2 regions of the Paenibacillus sp. NPDC058071 genome follow, and region 2 is predicted to be linked to the other one. Evidence: predicted binding sites of a transcription regulator. Region 2 holds the regulator's gene; the other holds the start of a gene.
The links. Region 2 encodes CtsR, which represses protease genes until heat stress. Its sites were predicted from a motif close to ATGGTCAATAAAGGTCAAACA; they were not measured.
Positions count from the first base shown of each region.

Region 1 (4,513 bases), on a different contig from region 2:
TCGTACAAGAAGCGTTGGAAATTACAGTGTGTGCAGCAGGATCGTATTTGTCTTCGTTAACGCCGATTACGACCGTGATGTCTTCGTTAGTAGCAGGCGCGGAGATGATTACTTTCTTAGCGCCGCCTTTCAAGTGAAGCTCAGCTTTTTCTTTCGCTGTGAAAATACCAGTGGATTCAACAACGATTTCAGCGCCTACGGAAGCCCAAGCCAGGTTCTCAGGGTTGCGTTCTGCGAAAACTTTGATTTCGCGGCCGTTAACGATGATCGCGCCCTCTTTTGCTTCAACAGTTGCATCCAGAACACCATGAGTTGTATCGTATTTCAACAGGTGAGCCAGTGTTTTTGTGTCAGTCAGGTCGTTGACAGCCACCACTTCAACCTCAGGGTTGCTCAGCGACGCGCGAAATACGTTACGGCCGATACGGCCAAATCCGTTAATACCAACTTTAACCATTGTTATTTCCTCCTAATCTTTTATGAAAAGCTTTTATTTTCAAAACGCTCTGCGGCTTGGCTTGCTATTGCTGATAAGCACCGCCGCAAACCGTCATGAGACAAATTCATGCTCGGCAGAGTCTTAATCTTTCCGGCTATACCGTACCGTTATCCAGCATTGCTGCGATTTCCAGTGCTGCGGCTTCGTCCGTAACGAGCACATCGTTATGCCCGAACTTCATAACCGCTGCGATAGCTTCGCCTTTGCTCTTGCCTCCGGCAACGCCAATAACAACTTCAGTTTTGACGATATCCTCCAAATGCAACCCTACCGTTTGCATTTGATGGACCACACGGCCTTCTTTATCGAAATAATAACCGAACGCTTCGGCCAGCGCCCCTTCGGCAGCCATCTCTTCCATTAAGTCGGAAGGCAGCTTCCTTCTTCGGGCCATGACCATCGCCTCGCCGATCCCGTGCACCACAATGCGGGCGCTGCGGATAACGTCGACGATTTCCTTAATGTTCGGCTCCTGCATAATGGAAGCGTAAGCTTCCTCGCCCAAATGATCGGGCACGTGCAGCAAGCGATAATGCGCTCCCGTCCGCTTCGCCATCATCGACGCGATCGTGTTCGCCTGATAGTCCAGGCTCTCCCCAAGTCCGCCTCTAGCCGGTACAAACCAATTGGTCTTAAGCGGCGATGGACTTGTGAGATGATTCGCGACTTGAGCGATCGTCGTTCCTCCAGTAATGGCTACGACATCGTGCGGCTTCATCACCTTCCGAAGCACTTGCGTGGCCGCTCGGCCAAGCTCTCGCTTCGTCTGGCTCGATTCGTCAGAATCGCCGGCCACAACGATGACCTGCTGCAGTCCGAACGACGAACGAAGCTTTTCCTCTAGCTCCGACAGGCCGAACAGCTCGGTGTAGTATGGCTCCAGCTGTTCCAACAGCCTTTTGCCGGCTTCGCTGATCCGCATCCCGGCCGTCTCGATTTCGAGCAGCCCCTGAGCTTTCAGGAAATCCGTCTCGGCTCTGAGTACTCGCTCTGTCATGGATAAGGATGCCGCCAACGTTCGTCTGCCAATCAAATCGGACATCATGACTTGATTCAAGATGGAATACCGTTTCCTCATCACATCGAGCAAATCCGGGAGAAGCTGCTGCTGCAGTTCAATAATCTGGCGCATCCTCTTTCTTCACTCCATCGGCTTCCTTCGTTTTGGGATCCTTCCCCATCCGTTGGACCTAAAACGTCCCGTATGTTCGTTTTTAGTCCCACTCTTATTCTAGCCAAAATTAAATGCTTTCGCAAGATGCCAAAGGTCGATGTAAGCGATTACTGTCGCGATTTTCTCAAAATTAATTTTTCTCTTTGTCTTGATTTCTTGACGCGTATAGCATATACTAGGTCTCGCTGTTGCTTTTATGATAGCAATGATGTGCGCCCGTGGTCCAATGGATATGACGTAGGCCTCCGGAGCCTGAGATCTAGGTTCGATTCCTAGCGGGCGCGCCACTAATACGAATGCACAACCGTCCTTTAACAGGGCGGTTTTTTTGCGTTTATGCGGTTTTTGTGGTTGACACTCGTACCGCCTCACCTCGCGCGTTGCAGAAACTTTAGAGCCGCTTAGGCCTCGCAATGCCTTCCTACAATCAACACCACTCCTTGCAAGCAGTGCTTTGCTGCATGACGGCGTTCGGTCAATCACCTATGTTTGACTATCTTTGACTTTTGTTTGCCATTCCGCTATGATGGGAATACAGCAAGCTATATCAACGTATTTATTTCCGAGGAGGGACTTCAATTGGATATGAATTTTGTTCCTATGGTTATTGAGCAGAACAATCGAGGCGAGCGTGCTTATGATATTTACTCCCGTCTTCTGAAGGATCGCATCATATTCCTCGGCACCGGCGTCAACGATGTCGTAGCGAATTCGATTATCGCGCAAATGCTGTTCCTGGCGGCCGATGATCCGGAGAAAGACATCTCTTTATACATTAACAGCCCTGGCGGATCGATTACCGCAGGGATGGCTATCTACGATACAATGCAATACATTAAGCCGGACGTCTCGACGATCTGCGTCGGCATGGCCGCTTCGATGGGCGCGTTCCTATTGACGGCGGGAGCGAAAGGCAAACGCTACGCACTGCCAAACAGCGAAGTGATGATTCATCAGCCGCTCGGCGGAGCCGAAGGTCAAGCGAGCGACATCGAAATTCGAGCGCGCCGCATTCTGAAAATGCGTGACAAGCTGAACGGCATACTCGCAGACCGCTCCGGTCAGCCGCTTGAGCGGATCGAGAAGGATACCGATCGCGATTACTTCATGAGCGCCGAAGAAGCGCGCGAATACGGACTTGTCGATAAAGTCATCGAGAAGGTTCAATAAGCGAATAGCTAGTATAAAAAGGCCAGTGTCCGGCGTCAGCCGCCGACATTGGCCTTTTTGTTTATTTTACGAAATTCTATTCGTTCGTCTCTTCACTTTATAATTCTATCATTTACCTTTAATGATAGACATGATATCAATTTATGACAATATTAGCACCCAGACCACGTTCTTTAGTGTGAAAAAAATCGCGAACTATGGGGATATTTGCAATACCAAATATGAAAATTTCGAAAATATTGTAACCAAATTATTGCTTTATATGTATTAGTATGAGAGTCTAGCAGAATAGATTCAAAAAAATGAGAGAGAACTTACTGGGAGGGTTTCAAAATGAAGAAATGGTTATTAGTTTTAACAATTGCCGCTACGGCAGTATTGAGCGGATGCGGCGGCTCTAAGCCCGCAGCGGAGGAAAATAAGACAGCGGCTACCGATACGCCTACAGAACAAGCTAGCGCAACCCCGGAACCAACACCTGAACCTACGCCTGAGCCAACGCCGGAAGCTCCGAAAGCTGCCAAAACCGGTGAAAAAGTTACTATTGGCGACTGGGAAGTAACTTTGGATAGCTTCGAATACAAAAAATCGATCGAGGATTCTTTCTTAGTGTACTCGCCTGAAGAAGGCAACACATTCGGTATTGCTAATGTTACGATTAAAAACATAGGCAAAGAAGCCGGAACGTTCCTGCCAGTCATGCGGATTACGAAAGAAGATATCGACGCTACGCTCGTATACGATTCCGAATACACTTTCGTCTTATCGAACATTCTTGGACTGAAGGATCAACTGTATATGCAAACTTTGAATCCGCTCTCGTCCAAAAAAGGAATCATTATTTTTGAGCTTGCTACGGAAGCCAAAGATTCGGACAAGCCGCTCGAACTGAATTTTAACTACAACAAAGAAGATTTCTTGTTCCAAATCCGTTAATAACGGAAGCAAGAAAGTAGACAAGAGAAACGGCAACGTTCCTTCAGGGAGCGTTGCCGTTTCTTCTTCTGACTGTAGAGAAAGAAAGCCCCGCAAAGTTCCCCAACCGCTGGAAGGCGCAGCAACTGCAGATTCTATTTTGATGGAAAGAATGGTTCACAACCACCAACCAAGGAATTAGGCTTTAATGGCGATCGAAGAACCCTCTGACCAGCAGCGCTCCCCCCTCACTTCAAGTCAATGTACTGATTTCAGTTTTAAGTCGAAAAAACGGCTCTACACCATAATCAGTGCTTGACACTCTTATTCGTGAGGTCTGAACCACAAGTGACCGTTATAGCAAGACTTTGCATTCGAATAGAAAGAGTGATGGTTTGAGCCAGGCACTGATTTTCGGTTTGGAGCCTATTAATGGACAGTAGTGACCGTTAGCGCCGATTATTTGAAATTTCGGCTCGCTTAGGGACATTATTGTCCCTAAGCAAGGGATAGGGGCGGAGAATAGCGTGAAATCATCTTCTAACGGTCACTAGTGTCCTTAAAGAAAGGGAACAGGCTTTGTTTTTTGCTCTAACGGTCAGAATTGACCGTTTGATGGATACGATAACGCTGCTGTCCATTGTGAACCATTCAAACATTCCTTTCCACAAGCTTGTCTTGTGGATCGATTGAGGCGGGTTGATCGCACAACCATCTTACGGAAGGTAAAGGACACGCAGCTTTTCCCCTCGCTT
Region 1 covers NZ_JBHVSK010000008.1:230,525-235,037, forward strand. The annotation lists gene gap (type I glyceraldehyde-3-phosphate dehydrogenase) at 1-457, opposite strand, end outside; gene ACFVTB_RS15635 (sugar-binding transcriptional regulator) at 594-1,631, opposite strand; tRNA gene ACFVTB_RS15640 (tRNA-Arg) at 1,886-1,960, shown strand; gene clpP (ATP-dependent Clp endopeptidase proteolytic subunit ClpP) at 2,259-2,843, shown strand; gene ACFVTB_RS15650 (DUF4352 domain-containing protein) at 3,177-3,779, shown strand.
Region 1: the regulator CtsR is predicted to act here: its motif matches at 2,160-2,180, upstream of clpP (ATP-dependent Clp endopeptidase proteolytic subunit ClpP).

Region 2 (4,513 bases):
TCTGCGCCCGCTCCGTGAATCTTCCAAACATCATATTCATGCACCCCCATGCTCGGTTTGACTCCGCAATTGCTTGCGGATTAATTCGGCCCGTCTATAATCCCGCTGCTCGGCGCTCATCTTTTCGTTGAACGCTTGCTGCAGGAAGCCGGGTTGCGTCATCACGATTAATTCATTCGTGACTTGCGGCGAAACTTCCTCCAACAATCCGAGATCGGCACCCAACCTAATATCGGACAGCCGCTGCGCTGATTCTTTGGAATCCATCGTTGCGGCGTAAGAGAGAATGCCGTAGGAGCGTCTAACCCGATCCTCGATCCGAAGACGGGAATCGGTTAGCAGCCTGACCCTGGCCGCCTTCTCATGCTCGATAATTTGTTTGGCTACGCCGTACAGATTGTCGATGATTTCTTCTTCGGACTGTCCAAGCGTTACCTGGTTTGAAATCTGGAACAGATTTCCCAGCGCTTCGCTACCTTCCCCGTACAGCCCTCTAACGGCCAAGCCGACTTGCGTTACCGCCGATAAAATACGGTTAATTTGCTGTGTCAGCACAAGCGCCGGCAAATGCATCATGACCGATGCCCGGATTCCTGTGCCCACGTTCGTCGGACAACTCGTTAAGTATCCCCGTTGTTCGTCAAAAGCGTAATTCGTTTCCGCTTCAAATATATCGTCAATGCGATTCGCCAGTGTCCAGGCTTCCTTAATCTGAAAGCCGGGATACAGACATTGGATTCGCAAATGATCCTCTTCATTGATCATAATGCTGATGGACTCGTTCTCGCTTAGAATGACGGCCCCGCCACGTGAATCATTAGCCAAATTGGGACTAATGAGATGCTTTTCCACCAGCACCCGCCGTTCCAGCTCGTTCAGCTCCGATAAAACAATCGTATCAAACTTGCCGATCGGCGCCAGCTTTCCGGAGTTGGAAACCTCGGTTAGCAGTTCCATCACTTCCGTCAGCTGGTGGTTGGTCGCAAGCATCGGAAAAGGCAACTGCCGCAAATTGCGGGCTACCCGGATTCGGCTGCTAATCACAATTTCCGAATCGGGTCCAGCTTCCTTCATCCAATCGCTTACCGCCTGTTGTGAGAATCGGCGTTTCATTAAGAGGAACCCTCCTTCATGCGGCCTTTCCTGGCTTACAGATCTACTATTCTACGCTCAAGCTCCCTGATTCGATCACGGATATGAGCCGCGCTCTCAAATTCTTCCCGTTCGATCCGGCCTTGCATATCGCGGCGCAATTGTTCGATTTCGCGCTTATACTGGATTTGCGTACCGGAGCGCTTTGGAATTTTCCCGCTGTGCACCGTGTTGCTGTGGATTCTTTTCAGCATCGGATCCAGACGGTCGGCGAAATGCCGATAGCAGGAACTGCAGCCGAATCGACCTAGCTTGCTGAACTGACTATACGTCAACCCGCAATCCTCGCAACGCAATTGAGGCTGCGTTTTCAGACCGCCTCCGGTTGCTCCCGACGGATCGAAATCGAGCAGCCCGGACAACAAACTATGAATCGAGAAACCGTTCGGCGCTCCCGGAATGCCCTCGCCCTTTTCCCTGGCGCACGACTCGCAAATGTGGAACTCGTTTTTCTCCCCGTTTACGATTTTCGTAAAATGAAGCGTTGCCGGCTTCTTGCCGCATTCTTGGCAAATCATGCCGAAACCTCCTTCCGGTAGCATTAGCTGTGGAACCGCTATTTAACAAGCAGCGTAATGAGCATGGAGCGCAAAAGGCGAGCCCTGACCTCATCCCTCATCGGCAGCTTAAGCGCAATCGTCTCGCGGTCGACGGCCGCTCTCAGCAAGTTGCCTTCGCGCCTTGTGACGAGACCGGCTTCCTCCAGCTGATAAATAAGACCTTCCGCCACGCTTTGTTCGACGCAATCTCCAATCGTTTGATGGATATGGAACTGGATCGTTTTCAGCGCCGGAAGCTCTACCCGTTGGATGCGAATATAGCCTCCGCCTCCCCGCTTGCTTTCCACCATGTAGCCTTTCTCCAGTGTAAACCGGGTACTAATAACATAGTTGATTTGCGAGGGGACGCAAGAAAACTTATCCGCCAGCTCGTTGCGCTGAATTTCTACCGCGCCTTCGGGGCTATCCTGCAGCATATGCTTCAAATACTGTTCGATGAGATCGGAAATGTTACGCAAACCACCAACCTCCCTGTGATGCATAACGAAGTCAAAGTTCTTCCAAGATGCAAGGACAGCAGCAGCTTTATCGCGATAGGCGATTGATCAACAACTGACTTTGACTTTCTTTGACTTTAATTTTATTATACGCGAAAAAAAGGAAAGGTCAAGACGCGCATTTGCAATTTTCTGACGATTCTCAAATCCGCTGCCGAAAATGGCGCTAATACTTAGCATGGAGCGCTTTTTGCTTATTTATACGCTGTTTTCGGCTATTATCCTCCGGTTATAAACAGTTGTGGAGAAAAAAGAGGACAAGAGGCGGTTCTCGCTTATTCACATGTGCATAAGAAAATAAATTAGGCGGCGTCTGTTTTTATCCCCACTGTGCATAAGCAATGCGAAAGTTATCCCGTGCGGGTGCGGGTGCGGGTGCGGGTGCGGGTGCGGGTGCGGGTGCGGGTGCGGGTGCGGGTGCGGGTGCGGGTGCGAAAAAAAAGCCCTCGTGGCAAACTCGGTCGCAAACCGAGCTCGACGGGAGCATTTCAACACTCTTACTTCTTATCCTCGAAACTGACCAAGTTTCCGTTTTTCGTATCGTTTAGCGCTTCGCGCTTCAGAATCTTTAAAAAGAGTGACACAAGATCCTGCCGTACACCCGTAATTCACAGAAACGAGCTAGTAATACGATCTCCTTTACCAGCCCCTGCTTCTACTTCGATTCCACTGCCATCGCTGTCCATTCCAGCCATCTCAACGTGAAGAACGGGCACTTTACTTCGCCCTCTAAAAATTAAACCGCCTTAACGATTAATGACGACAAGCTTCAATTCCGTCATTTCTTCTACCGCATACTTGATGCCTTCGCGGCCAATACCGCTTTCCTTCACGCCGCCGTAAGGCATATGATCAACACGGAACGTGGGGATATCGTTAATCATAACCCCTCCGACATGCAGTTTTCCCGCGGCGTCCAGCGCCGTGCGCAAGTTTTCCGTATAAATGCCCGCTTGAAGGCCGTACCTGGAGTTATTCACAAGCTCGAACGCTTCTTCCATCGTGGACACTTTGTTAATAACCGCAATCGGCGCAAAAACTTCCTGGCAGGACACTTTTAGTTCCGCATATGCATTCGTAATAACAGTTGGCGCCACAATGCCGTTCTGAACGGTTCCGCCGGTGACAACCGTCGCCCCCGCCTCACGCGCTTCATCAATCCACTCCATTGCACGTGCTGTATCCCCTTCGGAAATTAACGCGGATAGTTCCGTCGCCGGATCGAGTGGATCGCCCTGCTTAAGCCGCCCTGCCGCCTCCGCAAACTTTGCAGTAAATCGGTCGTACACATCCTCATGTGTATAAATGCGCTGAAGCGATATGCAGACCTGCCCCTGATTCGAAAAAGCGCCGGTAACGCAGCGATTAATAATCCCATCGATATCGACACCACGATCGATCAGGAGAGCCGAGTTGGAGCCTAGCTCCAATGTGACCCGCTTCAATCCCGCACGGCTGCGAATGCCAATGCCGACTTCCGGGCTGCCCGTGAACGTAATCATGCTTACTCTGTTGTCTTCGACGATCCGATTGCCGACTACGCTTCCCGATCCGGTTACGATGTTGAGCGCTCCCGACGGGAGGCCAGCCTCATCCAGCAGCTCGGCAATCAAATAAGCGGAAAGCGGCGTCTGCGAAGCTGGTTTTAAAACAATTGTATTGCCTGCTGCAATCGCCGGTCCGACTTTGTGCGCAACCAAGTTTAGAGGAAAATTGAACGGTGTGATCGCTCCGACCACTCCGATTGGTTCTCGAACGGTGTATGCGAGCTTGTTCTCGCCGCCAGGGGCGGCATCAAGCGGAATCGTCTCTCCATGAATCCGTTTCGCTTCCTCGGCCGCAAACTTATAGGTCTGCACCGTGCGAGCCACTTCCGCTTTTGCCGTTGTAAAAGGCTTGGCCGCCTCAAACGCGAGCAGTCGGGCCGCTTCGTCCGAGCGCTTCTCAATTGCCAAGGCTAGCCGTTCCAAAATAGTCGCGCGTTCATGCGCATGAAGCGCCGCCATAGAGGCTCTTGCCTCATAGGCAGCGGCGATAGCTGCCTCGGTCTCCTCCAGATCGGCCGAAGGAATTTCAGCAATCACTTCTCCTGAGTACGGGGAACGAAGCTGAACATATTTTTTAGCCTCGATCCATTGACCGCCTATCCACAGTTTTTTTCTATCCACAGGTTGTTCACCTTCTTAAGTTGTTATAAGTCTTCCTTCTTATTGTAACAGACTCCACTCCTCTGTCCTATCTCGCAAACAAGACTTAACGCGCAAAAAAGCGGCATCCACATCGGGATAACCGCACCAGAAGCTT
Region 2 covers NZ_JBHVSK010000020.1:11,717-16,229, reverse strand. The annotation lists gene clpC (ATP-dependent protease ATP-binding subunit ClpC) at 1-34, opposite strand, end outside; gene mcsB (protein-arginine kinase McsB) at 37-1,113, opposite strand; gene mcsA (protein-arginine kinase activator protein McsA) at 1,149-1,670, opposite strand; gene ACFVTB_RS23735 (CtsR family transcriptional regulator) at 1,709-2,170, opposite strand; gene ACFVTB_RS23730 (aldehyde dehydrogenase family protein) at 2,956-4,377, opposite strand.